Regions from separate parts of the Streptomyces sp. NPDC048269 genome, predicted to be linked through region 3. Evidence: riboswitches for the same ligand, from Rfam matches in the RefSeq annotation. Region 3 holds a riboswitch; each other region holds the start of a gene.

What was found. A riboswitch is a leader RNA that binds a small molecule or an ion and turns the genes downstream of it on or off. The one in region 3 is predicted to bind cyclic di-AMP.
Region 1: linked by a shared signal. The riboswitch ahead of AB0D48_RS19610 (transglycosylase family protein) and the one ahead of AB0D48_RS05200 (M23 family metallopeptidase) in region 3 are both predicted to bind cyclic di-AMP.
Region 2: linked by a shared signal. The riboswitch ahead of AB0D48_RS05705 (LysM peptidoglycan-binding domain-containing M23 family metallopeptidase) and the one ahead of AB0D48_RS05200 (M23 family metallopeptidase) in region 3 are both predicted to bind cyclic di-AMP.

The regions. Positions count from the first base shown of each region.
Region 1 covers NZ_JBEZLW010000016.1:55,492-62,782, forward strand. Annotated here, with positions in the region: gene AB0D48_RS19590 (Ppx/GppA phosphatase family protein) at 1-590, opposite strand, end outside; gene AB0D48_RS19595 (DUF501 domain-containing protein) at 587-1,126, opposite strand; gene AB0D48_RS19600 (septum formation initiator family protein) at 1,176-1,664, opposite strand; gene eno (phosphopyruvate hydratase) at 1,793-3,079, opposite strand; gene AB0D48_RS19610 (transglycosylase family protein) at 3,362-4,060, opposite strand; cyclic di-AMP (ydaO/yuaA leader) riboswitch at 4,064-4,236, opposite strand; gene AB0D48_RS19615 (transglycosylase family protein) at 4,513-5,574, opposite strand; gene AB0D48_RS19620 (cytochrome P450) at 5,678-6,964, opposite strand; gene AB0D48_RS19625 (globin domain-containing protein) at 7,086-7,291, shown strand, end outside.
Region 2 covers NZ_JBEZLW010000004.1:5,639-12,929, reverse strand. Annotated here, with positions in the region: gene hpnH (adenosyl-hopene transferase HpnH) at 1-207, shown strand, start outside; gene AB0D48_RS05715 (aspartate aminotransferase family protein) at 204-1,634, shown strand; gene AB0D48_RS05710 (tyrosine-protein phosphatase) at 1,676-2,467, opposite strand; cyclic di-AMP (ydaO/yuaA leader) riboswitch at 2,758-2,965, shown strand; gene AB0D48_RS05705 (LysM peptidoglycan-binding domain-containing M23 family metallopeptidase) at 2,970-3,935, shown strand; gene AB0D48_RS05700 (SGNH/GDSL hydrolase family protein) at 4,099-4,881, shown strand; gene AB0D48_RS05695 (MBL fold metallo-hydrolase) at 5,070-6,269, shown strand; partial or broken gene AB0D48_RS05690 (ATP-binding protein) at 6,817-7,291, shown strand, end outside.
Region 3 covers NZ_JBEZLW010000003.1:250,164-257,454, reverse strand. Annotated here, with positions in the region: gene AB0D48_RS05210 (pitrilysin family protein) at 1-673, shown strand, start outside; gene AB0D48_RS05205 (pitrilysin family protein) at 694-2,061, shown strand; cyclic di-AMP (ydaO/yuaA leader) riboswitch at 2,267-2,425, shown strand; gene AB0D48_RS05200 (M23 family metallopeptidase) at 2,439-3,242, shown strand; gene AB0D48_RS05195 (GntR family transcriptional regulator) at 3,436-4,113, shown strand; gene AB0D48_RS05190 (HPr family phosphocarrier protein) at 4,396-4,677, opposite strand; gene AB0D48_RS05185 (GNAT family N-acetyltransferase) at 4,862-7,291, shown strand, end outside.

The DNA of each region.
Region 1 (7,291 bases), on a different contig from region 3:
GCCTCGATGTCGGCCCGTACGGCGGCGATCTGCTCCTCGGTCGGCGGATCGGTGACGACCCCGTCCACCACCAGGTGGCGCTCGGTCATCCGTACGCAGCCCACGTCCACGGAACGGGCCGCCCGCACGTGCTCCTCGCCGACGACGAACTCCGTCGAGCCGCCGCCGATGTCCACGACCAGGAACGGCCGCTCCAGGTGCTCGTGCGCGGTGAGCTCCTTGGTGGCGCCCGTGAAGGAGAACTCCGCCTCCTGGTCGCCGGAGATCACCTCGGGCTCGACGCCCAGGATGTCCACTACGCCGCGGACGAACTCGTCCCGGTTCTCGGCGTCCCGGGAGGCCGAGGTCGCCACGAAGCGGACCTTCTCCGCACCCAGGTCCTTGATCACCGCTGCGTACTCGCGGCAGGCTGCGAAGGTGCGCTCCAGCGCGTCCGGAGCGAGCCGACCGGTCTCGTCCACGCCCTGGCCCAGCCGGACGATGGTCATCCGCCGGTCCAGCTCGGCCAGCTCACCGGTGGCCGGGTCCCAGTCGGCGACGAGCAGACGGATGGAGTTCGTACCGCAGTCGATGCCCGCGACCCGCGTCACCGCGACTCTTCCTTCTTCTCGCCGCACGGCGTGACGCAGGCGCCCTTGGCCCACCACTCCGGCAGCATCGCCAGGGCCTCGTCGCCGAACGGGTTCACGCCCGGGCCCGCGGCCAGGGAGTGACCGACCAGCACGTGCAGGCACTTGACCCGGTCCGGCATCCCGCCGGCGCTCGGGAAGCCCTGGAGCACCTCGATGGCGTCGCGGCGCCGGATGTAGTCCTCGTGCGCGGCCTGGTAGGCGGCGGCGAGTTCCGGGTCCTCGGCGAGCCGGGCCTGCATCTCCTTCATCACGCCGTTGGCCTCCAGCGTGCCGATCGCGGAGGCCGCGCGCGGGCACGTCAGGTAGTACAGCGTCGGGAAGGGGGTGCCGTCGGGGAGCCGCGGGGCGGTCTCCACCACGTCCGGCTGACCGCAGGGGCAGCGGTGCGCGATGGCGCGCAGCCCGCGCGGCGGGCGGCCGAGCTGCTGCTCGAACGCCTCGATGTCCGCGTCGGTCGGCTCGGTCCGGTCGGTCTGGGGCGGGGGCGTCTGCATGCCTGGAGGGAATCTCTTCGTTCGCGGTTCTATGACGGGTGGAACTGGTTCAGTCGCCGGGGCGGTCGGCCTTGTCGACGCCGTCCCAGACGTTGGAGTACCAGGGGCGGTCCGAGCCGGCCTGGCCGGTCCGGTGCCGCTCGGCGGCCTGCGCCCCGGGGTCGGTCATGATGTAGCCGATCTCCCCCGGGCGCAGGAAGTGCAGGTGCTTGCGCGCCTGCTGCTCCGCGTAGGCGTTGTCCTGCCAGCGGGCCTTCTCGTCGCGGAGCCGTTCCAGACGGTCCCGCGCGGCGGCGGCGGCCCGCTGCTGCTTCGCGATCTCCGAGCGCTGGGAGACGTACTGGCGCATCGGATACGCGAGTGCGACGACCAGCGTACAGAGGACGAGCACCAGGAGGGCCGCGCGGCCGGTGAGCCGGCTGCGGCGGACCTGGCGGCGCGACTGCGAGCGGTAGACATGGGCGGCGGTCCGCTCGCCGAGCTGCTTGAGCCTGGTCGCGGTCGAGAAGGTGGAGAACCGATCCCGGTTCCCGGCCATTGATCCCGCCTCCCCTATGTACGCACTACGCAATACGTCCCCGCACACGGTACGGGACCGAGTGCGGGGACGTACGGAAGCAAGAGCGTGATTAGCCCTTGAAGCGCGGGACGCCGAGCTTCAGGGCGTCAGCCCTTGAAGCGGGGGAACGCGCTGCGGCCCGCGTACACCGCCGCGTCGTCGAGGATCTCCTCGATGCGCAGCAGCTGGTTGTACTTGGCGACGCGGTCCGAGCGGGCCGGGGCACCGGTCTTGATCTGGCCGCAGTTCACGGCGACGGCGAGGTCGGCGATGGTGACGTCCTCGGTCTCACCGGAGCGGTGCGACATCATGCACTTGAAGCCGTTGCGCTGGGCCATCTCGACGGCGTCCAGGGTCTCGGTCAGCGAACCGATCTGGTTCACCTTCACGAGCAGGGCGTTCGCGGAGCCCTCCTCGATGCCGCGGGCCAGGCGCTCGGGGTTGGTGACGAAGAGGTCGTCGCCGACGATCTGGACCTTGGTGCCCAGGCGGTCGGTGATGGTCTTCCAGCCGGCCCAGTCGTCCTCGAACAGCGGGTCCTCGATGGAGACCAGCGGGTACGCCTCGACGAGCTCGGCGTAGTAGTCGGTCATCTCGGCGGCCGAGCGGGACTGGCCCTCGAACTCGTACTTGCCGTCCTTGTAGAACTCGGACGCGGCGACGTCGAGCGCGAGCGCGATGTCCTTGCCCGGGGTGTAGCCGGCCTGCTTGATGGCCTCGACGATGAGGTCGAGCGCGGCACGGTTGGACTCCAGGTTCGGCGCGAAGCCGCCCTCGTCGCCCAGGCCGGTGGAGAGGCCCTTGGTGTGCAGGACCTTCTTGAGGGTGTGGTAGACCTCGGCACCCCAGCGCAGCGCCTCGGAGAAGGACTCCGCGCCGATCGGGGCGATCATGAACTCCTGGATGTCGACGTTGGAGTCGGCGTGCGACCCACCGTTGAGGATGTTCATCATCGGAACGGGCAGCAGGTGCGCGTTCGGGCCGCCGAGGTAGCGGAAGAGCGGAAGGTCCGAGGCCTCGGACGCGGCGTGCGCGACGGCGAGGGAGACGCCGAGGATGGCGTTGGCACCGAGCGAGCCCTTGTTGTCGGTGGCGTCCAGGTCGAACATGGCCTGGTCGATCAGCCGCTGCTCGGTGGCGTCGTAGCCGACGAGCTCCGGGCCGATCTGCTCGATGACGGCCAGGACGGCCTTCTCGACGCCCTTGCCGAAGTAACGGTTGGGGTCACCGTCACGCAGCTCGATGGCCTCGAATGCACCGGTGGAGGCGCCGGACGGAACTGCAGCACGGCCGGTGCTGCCATCGTCGAGGCCCACCTCGACCTCGACCGTGGGGTTGCCTCGGGAGTCCAGGATTTCCCGGGCTACGACGACGTCGATGGACGGCACGAGCATCTCCTTCTGGGATGTGACGCTGGGTGTGCGGTGGCGTCAGGCCGTGGGATGGCCTTGCCGACTAGAGCCTAACCGGCTCCGGGCACTGGGCCGGCCGACCGCCCGGGTCCTGGGACGAAAAAGGGCCCGAATACCCCTCTTCCATGACATAGGACTCTCGGTCTGCGCCGGATCACCGCGGTTCTGACGGCGCACGCGCCGCCGCCCGGCGCGTGGAGGGAGACGCGCCGGGCGGTGGGGATGGTGCGTGTGCCGTGACTGCTGCGGCTATTGCCGCAGTGTTCAGCTGAGCTTCAGCTTCTGACCCGGGAAGATCAGGTCGGCGTCCGAGACGATGTCCTTGTTCAGCTCGAAGAGCTTCTCCCAGCCGCCCTTGACGCCGTTGGCCTCGGCGATGCTGCCCAGGGTGTCGCCGGACTTGACCTCGTACGAGCCGTTGCCGGTCTTCGGGGCCGGCGCCTCGGAGCGCTCGGAGCGGGTGGTCGGAGCCGGGGCCTCGGAGCGCTTCGTCTCCTTCTTCGGCTCGGTCTTCTTCGGCTGGGTCTTCTTGGTCTCGGTCTTCTTCTCCGTCTGCTTCGGGGTGTCGGTCGTGCCACCGCCGGTGTAGGAGGAGTTCGACAGACCCACGCCGCAGGACGGCCAGGCGCCCTTGCCCTGGCCCTTGAGGACCTTCTCGGCGATGGCTATCTGCTGGGACTTCGAGGCCTGGTTGGCCTGCGCGGCGTACGACTTGCCGCCGTACGCGGCCCAGGTGGAGGACGAGAACTGCAGGCCGCCGTAGTAGCCGTTGCCCGTGTTGATGGCCCAGTTGCCGCCGGACTCGCACTGCGCGACGCGGTCCCACTCGGAAGCGGTGGCGGCGCTGGCGGAGCCCGCGGCCATCAGGGGGGCGGCGACGGCCACACCGGCGACACCGGCGAGCGTGACGATGCGGACGGCCTTGGAACCGCGGCGGTGCTTGCCCTTGCCGGAAAGCAGCATGGAGTTTCTCCTCACCGACGCCTACGAGGTGAGCTGTCGGGTTCGGGCGAGTGAGTTGCCCGGCCGTGCGACCTAGCGCACGTCTTAACCCCTAGCCGGTGGCGTGACCGTCTCTCAACGGCCGCTCCCGGCGCCTACCTTGGTTCCCCCGCTCCTGCCTTCGGCGCTTGACGCGACGACTGTTCCCTCCGTCCGCCGGCAGGATTCGGCGATGCGGTCGAAGGAGCTCGCGGTGGCGAGCGGTTCAGAAGGTAGACAGGTCTCTCCCCGATGTTCAACGACCGCCATCGGGGAGAAACGGCCCCTACTTGCGTCCCTTGTACGGGTGTTTGCGCAGGTGAGGGCGGGATTCGTGGAAGGCCCCGGACGGGACACGCCAGTTGACCGGAAGAGACACATGTCTCACTTGCAGAAAAGGGACAATCAACTCTTACCGGATGGCTGAAGTGCCCTTATTGCGCGGTTAGATCCAGGTTCTGACCGGGCTTGATCAGATCGGCATCCCCGCCGATGACCTGCTCATTGGCCTCGTAGAGCGCGTTCCAGCCGCCCTTGACGCCCTTGGCATCCGCGATGGCCGCCAGGCTGTCGCCCGCCTTCACGGTGTACGTGGGGTCCGACGCGGCATCAGATGTGACCGGCGCCTCGGGCGCGGGCGCTCCGCGGTGCTTGCCGCTGCCCTCGGCGACCGTGGTGGGCGGTGCGGTGGGGTCGGTGGAGGCGTCCGGGGTCCCGGGGGTGGCCGGTGCCGTCGGGTCCACGGGGTCCGTCGTGGCGCCCGGACTCGTGGGGGCCGTGGGATCGGCCGGGGGCAGGCCCGGGGTGGCGGGCGGCGTGGTGGGCGCGCTCGGGTCCACGGGGGCGGTCGGCGCACCCGGGTCCGCCGGGGTGGGGGCCGGGGTCGTCGGCTCGTCCGGCGCGGGCATGACGGGCAGTCCGAGGGACGGCGCGAGCGGGCCGTCGGGGAGCACGAACGACGGGCTGTCCGACGGGCTCGGGGCGGGCTGCGTGGGGGCGCCGAAGTCCGTGGACGGCTTGCCGGTCCCCGTCGAGGGCACGGTGGTGTCCGGCCGGGACGGCGTAGGGGCGGTCACCCCGGAGCCGCCGGGCAGGCCCGGGTCGACGGCCGCGGCGGGGCTCTGCCCGTCCAGACCGGCCGAGGCCGCGCACAGCGGCCAGGCCTGCGGGCCCTGGGAGGCCAGCACGCGCTCGGCCACGGCGATCTGCTGGGAACGGCTCGCCAGGTCGGCCCGCTCGGCGAAGTCGAGACCGCCCGCGCTCTGCCACTGGTCCTGGGTGAACTGGAGGCCGCCGTACTGGCCGCTGCCGTAGTTCGCGCTCCAGCTGCCGCCGCTCTCGCATTCGGCGACCTTGTCCCACGTGGAGGTGTCGGCCGCGGAGGCGTTGGTGGCGGCGAGGAGCGGCAGGGCCAGCGCGGAGCCTGTGACTCCTGCGGTGACGACTATCGCGGGCACCTGACGGGGGCGTCTGTGACGGCCGTTCCCGGAACGCATGAGGCTGCACCTTTCGCATAACGGCTGGGTAACGGCAGAACCTAGCGGCCTTCGAACGATTGTCACAACTCCGGTCGAAAACTGACTGTTGATCAGGCGGTGTTCAGATGTTTCGGGGTGTGAAGCGCACGGGAAGGGTGCGCAGGCCACGCATGATCAACCCGCCGCGCCAGCGCAGGTCTTCCGGCGGAACGGCGAGTTCCAGATCCGGCAGACGCGTGAGCAAAGTCGCAAGCGCCGTCTGTCCTTCAAGTCGCGCGAGCGGAGCGCCCAGGCAGTAGTGGATGCCGTGGCCGTATCCGAGGTGCTGGTTGTCGGTGCGGGAGAGGTCGAGGGTGTCCGGTTCGGCGAACCGCCCGGGGTCGCGGTCGGCGGCCGCGAGGACGACCAGGACCGGATCGCCGGCCGCGATCGACTGCCCGCCGAGGGTCAGCGGCTCGGTGGCGAACCGCCAGGTGGCAAGCTCCACCGGGCCGTCGTAGCGCAGGAGTTCCTCGATCCCGGTCTCCAGCAGGTCCCGCTCGCCCGCGGCGAGGGAGAGCTGGAGGCGCTCGCGCTCCCCGGGGTTCATGAAGAGGGAGTGGACGCCGTTTCCGATGAGGTTCACGGTCGTCTCGAAACCGGCGAAAAGCAGGATGAAAGCCATGGCGGTGGCCTCGGCCTCCGTGAGGTGGTCGCCGTGGTCGCTCGCCCGGATCAGGTCCGAGATCAGATCATTGCCCAGATCATCCCTTTTGCGATGGATGAGTTCCCCGAGGTAGGTCCGCATCTGCTTGACGGAGCGGGCGACCCCGCCGCGCGGACCGCCGCCGTGCCGGATCATCATCCCGGCCCAGTCCCGGAAGTCGTCCTGGTCCTCGCGCGGTACACCGAGCATCTCGCAGATGGCGTAGATGGGGAGCGGGAAGGCGAACTCGTGGATGAGGTCCGCCTCCCCCTTCTCCGAGAACCCGTCGATGAGGTGGTCGGTGAGCTCCTGCACGCGGGGGGTGAACTCGGCGACCCGGCGCGGGGTGAAGGCCTTCGACACCAGCCGCCGCAGCCTGGTGTGGTCCGGGGGGTCGATGTTGAGCAGGTGCGTCATCAGCTCCGCCTTGCGCTCCCCCGGGATCCCGGTCTTGCCCTTCGCGTGCGCGGGCTCCGCGTGGTGCGCCGGGTTCTTGCTGAGCCGCTGGTCGGCGAGGGCCTGACGGGCGTCCGCGTACCGGGTGACCAGCCAGGCCTCGACCCCACTGGGGAGCTTGGTGCGGTGCACCGGCGAGTGTTCGCGCAGCCAGGCGTAGGCCGGGTACGGATCGGTCGCGAACTCCCAGTCGAACAGGGTCGGTCCCTGGCGGGAAGGGGAGGCCGAAGGGGCGTCGGCGGGGTCTGCGGGGGTCTGCTCATGCACCTGCTGACCGTATCCCGGCACCCGGCCCAGATCCCATATGGGTGGTTCGTCGCGGCTGTCCGCAGATCAGCCATCGCTTGACCTCACGTTCCCCGGTGTTCCTACCTTCGGTCCTGTGGATGTGAGGATCTTGAAAAGCAGCTTCGCGGTGGTGGAGAGACGGGCCGAGCACGCGGTCAAGTTCTTCTACTCCCACCTGTTCTGGCACAACCCCGAAGTCCGTGAACTCTTCCCGGCCTCCTTCGAGGACATGGAGCGGCAGCGGGACCGGCTGTTCGCCGCGCTCACCCACGTGATCGCCCGCCTGGAGGACGTCGAGACCCTCGT
Region 2 (7,291 bases), on a different contig from region 3:
AGCGACGGCTACGTGCCCACGTACCGGGAACTGATCAACGACACCGACTGGAGCAAGTACGGCCGCGGCAAGGACCCGCGCTGCGCGAACTGCATGGCGCACTGCGGCTACGAGCCCACCGCGGTCCTCGCCACCATGGGCTCCCTCAAGGAGTCCCTGCGGGCGGCCCGGGAGACGATCGGCGGGAGCCGGGAGAAGCCGGCATGAGCCCGGCCGGACGGGGCCTGGAGGAACAGGGGAAGCGGGGCCGGGGCAAGGGCTTCGACCTCGGCGCCCTGCTGGCCGAGCGCGGCGGCGAGCGGTACGAGCTGCACGCCCGGCACCTCAACCACCAACTGCCCCGGATGCTGCACACCATCGGCTTCGACAAGGTCTACGAGCGGGCCGAGGGCGCCCACTTCTGGGACGCGGAGGGCAACGACTACCTCGACATGCTGGCCGGGTTCGGCGTGATGGGCCTGGGCCGGCACCACCCGGTGGTCCGCCGCGCCCTGCACGACGTCCTGGACGCCCAGCTCGCCGACCTCACCCGCTTCGACTGCCAGCCGCTGCCCGGGCTGCTCGCGGAGAAGCTGCTCTCGTACAGCCCCCACCTGGACCGGGTCTTCTTCGGCAACAGCGGCACCGAGGCGGTGGAGACGGCCCTGAAGTTCGCCCGGTACGCCACCGGGCGGCCCAGGATCCTCTACTGCGACCACGCCTTCCACGGGCTCACGACGGGGTCGCTCTCGGTCAACGGCGAGGGCGGCTTCCGGGACGGCTTCGCGCCGCTGCTCCCCGACACGAAGATCACGCTGGGGGATCTGGCGGCCCTGGAGCGGGAGCTGAAGCGCGGGGACGTGGCCGCCTTCGTCGTCGAGCCGGTCCAGGGCAAGGGCGTGCTCGCCGCACCGCCCGGATTCCTGCTCGCCGCGCAGGAGCTGCTGCACCGGCACAAGGCGCTGCTGATCGCGGACGAGGTGCAGACCGGCCTCGGACGTACCGGGGACTTCTACGCGTACCAGCACGAGCCGGGCGTGGAGCCGGACCTGGTGTGCGTGGCCAAGGCGCTGTCGGGCGGCTACGTGCCGGTCGGTGCCACCCTGGGCAAGGACTGGATCTTCAAGAAGGTCTACTCGTCCATGGACCGGGTCCTCGTGCACTCCGCGAGCTTCGGCTCCAACGCGCAGGCGATGGCGGCCGGGCTGGCGGTGCTCTCGGTCATGGAGGACGAAGAGGTCGTGGCCAACGCCCGGGCGATGGGCGACCTGCTGCGCGGGCGGCTCGCGGCCCTGGTGGACGAGTACGAGCTGCTGCACGAGGTGCGGGGGCGCGGCCTGATGATCGGCATCGAGTTCGGCCGGCCGTCCTCGCTGGGACTGCGCAGCCGGTGGACCATGCTGCAGGCCGCCCGCAAGGGGCTCTTCGCGCAGATGGTCGTGGTGCCGCTGCTGCAGAAGCACCGCATCCTCACACAGGTGTCCGGGGACCACCTGGAAGTGATCAAGCTCATCCCGCCGCTGATCGTGGACGAGCGGGACGTCGACCGGTTCGTCGGCGCTTTCCGGGACGTCATGGACGAGGCGCACGGCGGGTCGGGGCTGATGTGGGACTTCGGCAGGATCCTGGTGAAGCAGGCCGTCGGCAACCGGTGACGGCAGGCCGTCGGCATCCGTGACGGCCTGCCTCGCCGTCGTCAGTCGAGCAGCCGGTCCCGCAGCCGGCCGAGGGTCTCGGGCGTGAGCCCGAGACCCTCCGCCAGGTAGCGGTCCACGCCGCCCCAGTGCTCGTCGATGGTTTCGAAGGCCGCCTCCAGGTACTCGGCGCGGGCGTCGAAGAGCGGGGCGAGCAGCTCCATCACCTCGGGGGAGCGGGCCTCGGCCGACGCGCCGCTGCGGCGTACCCGGTAGCGGCGGTGCGGGGCGTTCGACTCCAGGTAGTCCGCCACGATCGCCTCCCGCTCGACGCGCAGCGCGAGCAGGGTGACGGCGATCGACAGGCCCGCCCGGTCCTTGCCCGCCGCGCAGTGCAGGAGGGCGGGGACGCTGTCCTCGGCGAGGGCGTGCACCACCCGGCCGTGCTCGGCGGTGCGGTGCTTGATGATCCCGCGGTACGAGTTCGCCATCCGGGCCGCGGCCTTCCCGTCGCCCAGGATCGAGCGGAGCTGGTCGAGGTCGCCGTCGCGGACCATCTTCCAGAACTCCCGGCCGTCGGCCGGATCCGAGAGCGGGATGTTGACGTTCTGCACGCCGGGCAGCTCGACGTCCGGCCCCTCCAGGGCGTGGTCGGCGTTGTTGCGGAAGTCGAAAACGGTGTGGAGACCGAGCGAGGCGAGGAACTCTGCATCGGTTTCCGTGGCATGTGCGAGATGTCCGCTTCGGAATAGTTGTCCCGTCTTGACCCTTCGTCCATCAGAAGTCGGCAATCCACCCACATCGCGGAAATTGCGCACACCGGACAACTCCGGCTCCTGTATCTGCTGGGTCAAGGGAACTCCTCCGCTTCGTCGTGGGGCGCCTGTCCATCTGTCCGAATTACGCCACTTGGCGCCAACTTGCCATAAACAGCGGCGAGATCGGACACGTCCCCGTGAGCCAGATCATACGGTGACCGTGCGTGCCTGATCACAAAAGACGAATGGCCCGGCCGGGGCGGTTGTTGGCGGTGGGGAATGGACGCAGGGTGACCGGAATTCCGTCGGTCCTTCATCCCTGTGATTCCGTCAGGGAATTCACGGCTTGTTGCGTACCGCCTTATGGGATTACCTTCGCGATCGATCCGGGTGGACCGCCGAATCCTGCCACTGCCCGGAAACCGCACCCGACTATTCACGCGCGCGGCAGGAGCGGGGGAACCAGGTAAGCCGCTGCCCCGGATCTTTGTTCCGGGACGGCTCGGGGTGAAGTCGTACATGTTCCGCACATGGACGGCCGGACATCTCCAGTCCGAACCCGACAGCTCACCTCGCAGGCGACGGAGAGGAATTCGCCATGTCTGCAAAGGGCAAGCACCGCCGTCCCAAGTCCCGTTCCATGGCTCGCGGCCTCGCCGTCGCAGGCACCGGTGGTGCGGCGCTCGCGCTGCCCCTGATGGGCGCCGCCGGTGCCCACGCGGCCGGTGCTCCGGCCGCCCTGCCGGTCGCGGGCCCCGCCGTGGCCCCGCAGCTTCCCCTCTCGCTCCAGGCCGCGCCCGCCGCCGTGGAGGCCGCGCCGACCGTCTACACGGTCGTGCCGGGCGACTACCTCTCCAAGATCGCCGCCGAGCGCCACCTCTCCGGCGGATGGGAACGGCTGTACGCCGACAACCGCGAGGCCGTCGGCACCAACCCCTCCCTCATCCACCCCGGCCTGAAGCTGACCCTCGGCGCGAAGGGCGAGGCGGCTCCGGCCGCCGCCCCGGTCGACTCCGCCCCCGCCCCCGCCCCGGCCCGCAAGGCCGCTCCGAAGCCGGCTCCGAAGTCCGCCCCGAAGCCCGCTGAGAAGACTGCCGAGAAGGCCGCGGCGGCGCAGCAGGACTCCGCCGCCGAGGCGCCGGCCGCGCAGCAGTCGGCCTCCGGCTTCGTCGCCCCGGTGAGCGGCGGGATCTCCACCCAGTACAAGGTGGCGGGCAGCATGTGGTCCTCCGGCTACCACACCGGCGTCGACTTCATCGCGAGCTCCGGCACCACCGTCAAGGCCGTCGGCGCGGGCACCGTGGTCTCGGCCGGCTGGGCCGGCGCGTACGGCAACGAGGTCATCATCCAGCACGCGGACGGCACCTACTCGCAGTACGGGCACCTCTCCCAGCTGTCCGTCTCGGCGGGCCAGAGCGTCACCGGCGGCCAGCGCATCGGTCTCTCCGGCTCCACCGGCAACTCGACCGGCCCGCACCTCCACTTCGAGATCCGCACGGGCCCGTCCTACGGCTCGGACATAGACCCGCTCGCCTACCTCCGCTCGAAGGGCGTGAGCATCTGACGGCACCCGCCGTCGGAACGCCGGCACACGTGAGGCCGGGGCCCGAGGGGGGTCCCGGCCTCACGTGTACGTATTCCTTATCCCCCGCGTGGTAAAGATCACGGTCCGTCAACCCCTGCTTACGTTGGCGTAGGTCGTGTACGGGAGTGAAGGATGTCGTCCTGTGGCAGCGACGACGACACTCAAGACCATCGGCTCGTACGCGGCGATCGGGGACAGCTTCACCGAGGGCGTGGGGGACCCGGGACCCGGGGATTCTTTTCTCGGCTGGGCGGACCGGCTCGCCGTGCTCCTGGCCGACCAGCGTGACGAGCACGACTTCCGCTACGCGAACCTGGCCGTGCGCGGCCGGCTCCTCGACCAGATCGTGGCCGAACAGGTCCCGCGGGCCAAGGAGCTCGCGCCGGACCTCGTGACCTTCTGCGCGGGCGGCAACGACATCATCCGGCCCGGCAGCGACCCCGATGACGTGGCGGAACGGTTCGAGGCCGCCGTCGCCGACCTCACCGGGGCCATCGGCCACGTCATGATCACCACCGGCTTCGACACCCGGGGCATGCCGGTCCTCAAGCACCTCCGCGGCAAGGTGGCGACGTACAGCGCGCACGTCCGCGCCATCGCCGACCGCTACGACTGCCCGGTGCTCGACCTCTGGTCGCTCAAGTCCGTACAGGACCGGCGGGCCTGGGACGCCGACCGGCTGCACCTCTCGCCCGAGGGGCACACACGGGTCGCGCTGCGCGCCGCCCAGGTGCTGGGGCTGGAGGTGCCCACCGACCCCGACCAGCCGTGGCCGCTGCAGCGGCCGCGCGGGTCGGTGGACGTGACCCGGGACAACATCCAGTGGGCGCGCGAGCACCTGGTGCCGTGGATCGGCCGGCGGCTGCGCGGGGAGTCCTCCGGGGACCACGTGGAGGCGAAGCGACCCGACCTGCTTCCGCTCTAGGCGGCAGAGGCATAGGGGGGCGGGGAGGCTGAGGCACAGGGGGCTGAGGCAGAGGGGGCGGGGAGGCAGAGGTGGAGGCGGGGGCGCCACCGACGACGGGGGCCACAAGCGGAATCCTTCGGGGTACATGTGCGTTGGGATGGTCGTAGACCGACGACCGTCCTGACCCCACCCTCCCAGGAGGCGCTTTGACCGGCTCCCGTCCCCTGCGTCCCCGGCTGCGCGCCCTGCGGCCCGAAGCCTTCGGCGCGGACCCGTCCGGTGCCCGGCTGGAGCGGATCCACCGCTCGCCGAACTTCGCCGACGGCGTCTTCCAGAATCCGGTCGGGGCCCGGACCAGACCCTCGGGGTCGATGGCGGAGTTCGCCAAGATCTACTTCCACAAGGAGCAGCGGCTCAGGCGCAATCCCGGCGCGCCGATCCCCGTGTACCCGACGACCCTCGCGGAGCTGGCCAAGCCGCCCGTGAGCGGCCTGCGGCTCACCTGGATGGGGCACTCCAGCGTGCTCGCCGAGATCGACGGACGGCGCGTGCTGTTCGATCCGGTGTGGGGTGAGCGGTGCTCCCCTTTCCCCTTCGCCGGCCCCAAGCGTCTGCACCCCGTGCCGGTGCCGCTGGCCTCGCTGGGCACGGCCGACGTGGTGGTCATCTCGCACGACCACTACGACCACCTCGACCTGCCGACGATCAAGGCGCTGGCCGGTACGGACACCGTCTTCGCCGTCCCGCTGGGCGTCGGCGCGCACCTGGAGCGCTGGGGCGTTCCGGCCCACAGGCTCCGCGAGCTGGACTGGAACGAGAGCACCAAGGTCGCCGGGCTGTCGCTGACGGCGACCCCTGCCCGGCACTTCTGCGGACGCGGGCTGCGCAACCAGCAGAACACCCTGTGGGCTTCCTGGGTCGTCGCCGGTGACGAGCACCGCATCTACCACAGCGGTGACACCGGATACTTCCCCGGCTTCGAGGAGATCGGCGCCGAGCACGGGCCGTTCGACGCCACCATGATCCAGATCGGGGCGTACTCGGAGTACTGGCCCGACATCCACATGACGCCCGAGGAAGGCATGCGCGCCCACCTCGACCTCCAGGGCGGCACCCCGCACGGCACGATGCTGCCGATCCACTGGGGCACCTTCAACCTGGCCCTCCACCCGTGGGACGAGCCGGGCGAGGGCACCCTGGCCGCGGCCGGGGCCACGGGATCGGCGATCGCCCTGCCGATCCCGGGCCAGCCCTTCGAGCCCGGCTCCGCCGAGGCGCCGGCGCAGCCCTGGTGGCGGCCGTTCGTGACGGGCGGCCACGTCGCACCGGAGGTTTCCGTCGCCGCGGTTGCCACGGCCCGGGCGACGGGCGTGATCCGCGAGGAGCCCGAGTCGGTCGGCTCCTGACGGACCGCCGCCTGCCGCGGGGTGGGCCCGGACCGGGGGCCGGGCCCACCCCGGGGTATCGGTCCCGGCCCGGGGTGTCGGTACCGGCCCGGGGTGTCGGTCCCGGCCCGGGGTGTCGGTCCCGGCCCGGGGTGTCGGGGGCGCCCCGGGGTATCGGGCCTGCCTGCGCGGGCGGCGTACGCGGCCCTGCGCGGGAGTACGACCGAGGCGGGGCTCTGGCCAGAGGCGGGGGCCATCTTTGGCGTGAGGCGAGGGCGGCCACGGGGGTTGAGGTGGGGCGGCCACGAGGCTGAGGCCGGGGGCGGCGCCCCGGCCCTCGGGGCGTGCGGCCATCGCCGGTCCTCGCCGGCCATCGCCGGTCCTCGCCGGGGGCGACCCGGCGGATTCGGGCGGCTGTACGAGCGCTCCACCGGGAGCGGGAAGCACCCCCGCGAACTTCCCCAACTGGCCGTCCGGGGCGGGACGGTGCGGTCTAGCGTGGGTATCCGGTGATCAACACCGGGCCCCGGGACCGCTGGGGGCCGGGCCCCACGTACCGAGGACGCCGATGTCCGGACCCCGCGCCGCCCGCCACGCCCCGTCGAAACACGCCGTCACCGGTCCCGGCAGGCAGTTACGACCTCAGCTGGTGCGCGCCGCCCTGCTGCCCACGCTCGCCGCCGGGCTCAGCGGTGCCGCCGCGGTCATCTTCACCCTCCAGCTCGGCGGCGGAGCCGGCGAGCGGGACGCCCGCCTCTGGCCGGTCCTCACCGGCTGCGCCCTCCTCGTCCTGGGAGCCCTCGCCGCCGCCCTGCTCGGGGCCCAGCGCGGGGCCAAGGCCGTCCGGGACCGGTGCGAGGCGCTGCGCCGCTCCAGCGTGCGCGGCCGCCAGGAGCTGCGGACGGCCGCCGACCGGCTGGAGCGGGGCGAGACCCCGCCCGGCCCCATGCGCGGCGGCCCGACCGGACCACCGCTCGGCGCCGACCCGGCCGGGGTGGACGAGTTCTGGCTCCTCTCCCAGGAGCTGCGCGGCGCCCGCGAAC
Region 3 (7,291 bases):
TCCTCCCCGTGACGGCTCGCTGCCCGACGTCATCGGCCGGGAGCTGCGCGAGGAGATCGTCGAGGAGGTCCCGGCGCGTGCGCTGATGGCTGCCTACCGGCTCCCGCACGACGGCACCCGCGAGTGCGACGCCGCCGACGTGGCGCTGACCGTCCTGGGCGGCGGCGAGTCCTCGCGGCTCCACAACCGCCTGGTGCGCCGCGACCAGACGGCCGTCGCGGCCGGCTTCGGCATGCTGCGCCTGGCCGGAGCGCCCTCGCTGGGCTGGCTGGACGTCAAGACGTCCGGCGGGGTCGAGGTGCCCGACATCGAGGCGGCCGTCGACGAGGAGCTCGCGCGGTTCGCCGCCGAGGGCCCGACGGCCGAGGAGATGGAGCGCGCCCAGGCACAGCTGGAGCGCGAGTGGCTGGACCGGCTGAGCACGGTCGCGGGCCGCGCCGACGAACTGTGCCGCTTCGCGGTGCTCTTCGGTGACCCGCAGCTGGCCCTGACCGCCGTCCGGCGCGTCCTCGACGTCACCGCCGAGGAAGTGCAGGCCGTGGCCGCGGCCCGGCTGCGCCCGGACAACCGCGCGGTGCTGGTCTACGAGCCGATCGCCGCGGACGACGCCGCCGACGAGTCCGACGAGTCCGACGAGAACGACGCGAACGAGAACGAGGGGGCGGAGCAGTGAGCGACACCGCAGCCGTCACGATGACCTTCCACCCGCGCCCCGAGGCCGGGGAACCGCAGCCGTGGGCGTTCCCGGCCCCCGACCGCTCGGTCCTGGCCAACGGCCTGACCCTGTTGCGCTGCCACCGTCCGGGCCAGCAGGTGATCGCGGTCGAGGTCAACCTCGCCGCGCCGCTGGACGCCGAGCCGGAGGGCCTGGACGGCGTGGCCACGATCATGGCCCGCGCGCTGTCCGAGGGCACCGACAAGCACTCCGCCGAGGAGTTCGCGGCCGAGCTGGAGCGCTGCGGCGCCACCCTCGACGCGCACGCCGACCACCCGGGCCTGCGGGTCTCCCTGGAGGTCCCGGCCTCCCGGCTGCCCAAGGCGCTCGGCCTGCTCGCCGAGGCCCTGCGCGCGCCGGCCTTCGCCGACGCCGAGGTCGACCGTCTGGTGCGCAACCGGCTCGACGAGATCCCGCACGAGCTGGCCAACCCGCAGCGCCGCGCCGCCAAGCAGCTCTCCAAGGAGCTGTTCCCGGCCTCCCTGCGGATGTCCCGCCCGCGCCAGGGCACCGAGGAGACGGTCGCCCGGATCGACTCCGCGGCCGTACGCGCCTTCTACGAGGCCCACGTACGCCCCGCCACGGCCACCGCGGTGGTCGTCGGCGACCTGACCGGCATCGACCTCGACGCCGTGCTCGCGGACACCCTGGGCGCCTGGACGGGCGGCACCGCCGAGCCCCTCCCGGTGCCGCCCGTGACCGCCGACGACACCGGCCGCGTGGTCATCGTGGACCGGCCCGGCGCGGTCCAGACGCAGCTGCTGATCGGCCGGATCGGGCCGGACCGGCACGACCGGGTCTGGGCGGCCCAGGTGCTCGGCACGTACTGCCTGGGCGGCACCCTGACCTCCCGCCTGGACAAGGTGCTGCGCGAGGAGAAGGGGTACACCTACGGCGTGCGCGCCTTCGGCCAGGTGCTGCGCTCGACCGCCGACGGCAAGGGCGCCTCGATGCTCGCCATCAGCGGCTCCGTGGACACCCCGAACACCGGCCCGGCGCTGGAGGACCTCTGGAAGGTGCTGCGCACCCTCGCGGAGGGCGGCCTGACCGATGCCGAACGGGACGTGGCGGTGCAGAACTTGGTGGGCGTGGCCCCGCTGAAGTTCGAGACGGCCGCCTCGGTCGCCGGAACCCTCGCCGACCAGGTCGAGCAGGAGCTGCCGGACGACTACCAGGCGCAGTTGTACGCGCGGCTCGCCGAAACCGGGACGGTGGAGGCGACTTCGGCGGTCGTGCAGGCCTTCCCGGCGGACCGGCTGGTCACCGTCCTGGTGGGCGACGCGGCGCAGATCGAGGCGCCGGTGCGCGCCCTCGGGATCGGCGACGTGAGCGTCGTCAGCAACTGACGTAATCCGTCGGCCAACTGACCGGCACGAAGAGGGGCTCTGGCGGGCTTGTCCGCCGGGGCCCTTTTTGTCCGTTAGGCGGAGAGGTTGCTTTATGTGGTGTGGCGTACGCAACAAAAAGGCGTGTCTGTTTGGCGATTGACTGATGATCCGCCTAGCGTCACCCGTGCTGTCCGTCAGTTGTACCCGCCGCATCCGTGGCACCGGGCAGCGATCGCCGAGTCCCCGTCAGGCGCGAGCCTGGGGAGCCGGGGACCCACATGCGTCCCTGGGGTGAATCGGGCCGCCTCGCAAGAGGAGGCCCGTAGGAGACCTTCCTGCTCCGAACCCGTCAGCTAACCCGGTAGGCGAGAAGGAAGGAAAGGATCAGCCCCTTCATGGCGTTTGGCAGTCGTCCCGCCGGCTCCGGTAAGCACCGTGGTTCCAGCCGTCTGAGCCGCAAGACCGCCGGTTACGCCGGCATAGCCGCCCTCGCCACCACTGGTGTCGTCGGCTCCCTCGCCGCCCCGGCCTTCGCCGCCGACAACGGCGACCACCACTCCGCCCAGGACAACGCGCTCGGCGCCGTCGTCGTGGCCGAGGACCTCCAGGGCGACATCCAGGACCAGGCCGCGTCCCAGCAGCGCGCCGCGGAGCACGCCGCAGCCCAGGCGCAGGCCGAGGCCGACGCCAAGCAGCGGGCCTCCGAGGCCAAGCGCCTCGCCGAGGCCAAGGCGAAGGCCGAGCGCGAAGCCGCCGAGCGCGCGGCCCGCGAGGAGGAGCGCAAGCGCCTCAACACCTTCGTGGCGCCGGTCGACGGCTCGTACGTCAGCACGCAGTACAAGGCGGGCGGCGGCATGTGGTCCTCCGGCAGCCACACCGGCATCGACTTCCACGCCGCCTCCGGCACCTCCGTCCACGCGGTGGGCGCCGGCGTCGTCGTCGAGGCCGGCTGGGGCGGCGCGTACGGCAACAACGTCGTCATCAAGCACAACGACGGCACGTACACCCAGTACGGGCACATGTCCTCGCTGAGCGTCTCCGCCGGCCAGCAGGTCACCGCCGGCCAGCAGATCGGCCTGTCGGGCTCCACGGGCAACTCCAGCGGCCCGCACCTGCACTTCGAGGCCCGCACCGGTGCCGACTACGGCTCGGACATCGACCCGATCGCGTACCTGCGCTCGCACGACGTCAGCCTCTGATCCGCGGCGCACCGCGCGACACCGCTCCACCGAAGGCCCCGGCTCCCCGAGCCGGGGCCTTCGCGGTGCTCCGCCGGGTAAATGTTTCGCATTTCCGGCCGCTCTCGGAAATTATCGTGTGTTGCAATAGAGTCGCAGCACGCACATGCGTGTCCATTGAGCGTGGCAGTCGGAAATAGGCGGAGGTCCGGTCTTGCGTATTCCTGCGCACGCGGTATGCACGGCAATTCGTGACGACATCGTCTCCGGGGTCTTCGAACCGGGCGGCAGGCTGACCGAGGAGGTGCTGGCCCGCCGGTACGGAGTCTCGCGCGTCCCGGTGCGCGAGGCGCTGCGGACCCTGGAGTCCGAGGGATTCGTGACCACGCGGCGCCACGCGGGCGCCTGTGTGGCCGAGCCGACCGATCAGGAGGCGGCCGACCTCCTGGAACTGCGGATGCTGCTGGAGCCCCTGGCGGCCGCCAGGGCGGCCCGGCGGCGCACGGAGGCCCACCTCAAGGTGCTGCGCGGGCTGGTCAGGCTGGGCCAGGAGCGGGCCAGGCGGGGCCAGGGCGAGGATCTGCGGTCCCTGGGCGGCTGGTTCCACGAGACGCTCGCGCAGGCCTCCGGGAGCCCCGGGCTGATCGCGCTGCTCACGCAGATGCGGCACAAGGTGGCGTGGATGTACGTGGTGGAGGCGCCGGCCCGGCCGGTGGAGTCGTGGGCGGAGCACGGGGCGATCGTGGACGCGGTGGCGCGGGGGGACGCGGAGCGGGCCCGGACGCTGACCGCGGTCCACGCCGACCGGGCGGAGGCCGCGCACCGGCCGCGGCTCCGGTCGGCCGTGAGCACTACGCAACCTGCCGTAAACATGGCGAGCGGCAGGCATTAACAGGGCTCGTGTACAAAGAGGCGTATCCGGGGGACGCTGCCTGAATTTCCGGGGGGCGTGCATGTGCTGCGCCTAATTCCTGCGGAGCCGAATTATCGCGCTGCCCTGCCGTGTTTTCGTGCTTCCGGTATTTCGCGCCGGGTTTCTCCGTGCTGCCGTGTTTTCGTCTCGTCTTCGGTATTCCGTCGACCCCGAGCCGGATCCGGAAACCACGGAGCCGCGGCCCCGGGGTGGTGGGGCCGCGGCGTCCGCGGGCGTACTGCGTGGGTCGAACCCGAAGGGTCAGACGGTCTCGGGGAGCTCCTCGAGGCCCTCGGCGACCAGCTTCGCGAGGCGGTCCAGCGCGGCCTCCGCGCCGTCGGCCTCGGACGCGAGGACGATCTCCTCGCCGCCCTGGGCGCCCAGACCCAGAACCGCCAGCATGGAGGCGGCGTTGACGGGGTCGCCGCCGGCCTTGGCGATGGTCACCGGGACGCCGGAAGCGGTCGTCGCACGGACGAAGATCGAGGCGGGACGAGCGTGCAGGCCCTCGGCCCAGCCGACGTTGACGCGGCGCTCTGCCATGGTGATGCCCTTCAGGTTCTTACGGTTGTCTAGACCAGTCTCTCACGACGCCCGGAATGCTCCGACCGGCCTTCGGCCCGGATGTGCTGCCGTTCGGCCTTCCCCAGCTTGCACCGTTTTGTCCCGGCTTGCCTAATGCGCCGCGCGAGCACTGTCCGGCCGTTCCCGGCCGTAAGGTAGGCCCATGACCACCGAGTCGGACCCCTCGTACCCGGCCCACTGGGAAGCGGACGTCGTCCTGCGCGACGGCGGCACCGCCCGGATCAGGCCCATCACCACCGCGGACGCGGGCCGGCTGGTCAGCTTCTACGAGCAGGTCTCCGACGAGTCGAAGTACTACCGCTTCTTCGCCCCCTACCCCCGGCTCTCCGACCGCGACGTGCACCGGTTCACGCACCACGACTACGTGGACCGGGTCGGCCTCGCGGCAACCATCGGCGGCGAGTTCATCGGCACGGTCCGCTACGACCGCATCGGCCCCGACGGCCGGCCCGCCACCGAGCCCGCCGACGAGGCCGAGGTCGCCTTCCTCGTCCAGGACGCCCACCAGGGCCGCGGCGTGGCCTCCGCCCTCCTCGAACACATCGGCGCGGTGGCCCGCGAGCGCGGCATCCGCCGGTTCGCCGCCGAGGTGCTCCCCGCCAACACCAAGATGATCAAGGTGTTCACGGACGTCGGCTACCAGCAGAAGCGCAGCTTCGAGGACGGCTCCGTCCACCTCACCCTCGACCTCGAACCCACCGCGGAGTCCCTCGCCGTCCAGCGCGCCCGCGAACAGCGGGCCGAGGCCCGCTCGGTGCAGCGGCTGCTCGCCCCCGGCGCGGTCGCGGTGATCGGAGTCAGCCGCTCTGGCGCGGGCGTGGGCGCCGCCGCGCTGCGCAACCTGCGCGACAGCGGCTTCCACGGCCACCTCTACGCCGTCAACGAGCAGGTCACGCGCGACCTGCTGGACGGCGTACGGGCCTACCGCACGATCGAAGCCATCGGCGCCCCCGTCGACCTCGCGGTGATCGCGGTTCCGTCGGACCGGGTCCCCGAGGTCGTCGCGGCCTGCGGTGAACACGGGGTGCAGGGACTCGTGGTGCTGTCCGCCGGGTACGGCGAGAGCGGCCCGGCCGGACTCGCCCGCCAGCGCGAACTGGTGCGCCAGGTGCGCTCGTACGGGATGCGGCTGATCGGGCCGAACGCCTACGGGGTGATCAACACCGCGCCCGAGGTGGAGCTCAACGCCTCGCTGACGCCCGCGCCGATGCCGATGCGGGGCCGGATCGGCCTGTTCACGCAGTCCGGGGCGATCGGGATCGCGCTGCTCTCCGCTCTGCTCCGGCGCGGTGAGGGCCTGTCCTCCTTCGTCTCCGCGGGCAACCGGGCCGACGTCTCCGGCAACGACATCCTCCAGTACTGGTACGACGACGAAGCGACCGACGTCGCCCTGATGTACCTGGAAACCCTGGGCAACCCGCGGAAGTTCACCCGCCTCGCCCGCCGGACGGCGGCCGAGAAGCCGGTGGTCGTAGCCAGGGGAGGCCGCCACACCCCGGCCGGGCACGTGGTCCCGGGCACCCGGCTGCCCGACGCCACCGTCTCCGACCTGCTGCGGCAGGCGGGCGTCATCCGGGTCGACACGGTGACGGAGCTGGTCGACGTCGGCCTCCTGCTGGCCGCGCAGCCGCTGCCCGCCGGACCCCGGATCGCGATCCTCGGCAACTCCGAGTCCCTCGGGGTCCTCACGTACGACGCCTGCCTGGCCCAGGGGCTGCGGCCGCTGCCGCCGCTCGACCTGACGACGGCGGCCTCGCCGGAGGACTTCCGCACGGCGCTGGTCTCGGCGCTGGCCTCCGACGACTGCGACGCGGTGGTGGTCACGGCGATCCCCTGGGTGAGCGAGCACGCGCTGGCGGACGAGCTGGCCGATGCGCTGCGCGAGGCCGTGGCCGAGGTGCCCGGCAAGCCGGTGGCGGTGGTGCACGTCGAGCTCGGTGAGCTCGTCGAAGCCCTTTCCGCCTCGCGGGGCCCTTCCCCGGCCCCGCCCGTCGCCGACACAACGGGCGTGCCCCTCCGCAGCGAGGAGGTCCCGCCCAGGACCCCGTACACGCCCTTCGTGCCCGCGTCCGCCGACGGAGGGCGCCGTGAGGCGCAGGGCCGGATCCCCAGCTACCCGGCCGCCGAGCGAGCCGTGCGGGCCATCGCCGAAGCCGTCCGGTACGGGCAGTGGCGGCGGGCCAACGCCGAGGTCGGGCACGTCCCCGAGTTCGAGGACATCGACGAGCCCGGCGCCGCCGCCCAGCTGACCCGGCTGCTGGCCGACGTCGACGGCGGAGCCGTGCTCACCCTGGCCGAGTGGGACGCCCGCGAGCTCCTCGGGCGGTACGGGATCCACGCCCTGCCCGCCCTGCCCGCGCCCAGCCCCGACGCGGCCGTCCGGGCCGCCGGGATCCTCGGCTACCCGGTCGCCCTCAAGACCACCGCCCCGCACCTGCGCCACCGCGCGGACCTGGGCGGGGTACGGCTCGACCTCAGGGACGAGGCCGAGCTGAGGCGCTCGTACGAGGACCTCACGGCCCTGCTGGGCAAACCCTCGGAGCTCCAGCCGGTGGTCCAGGCGATGGTGCCC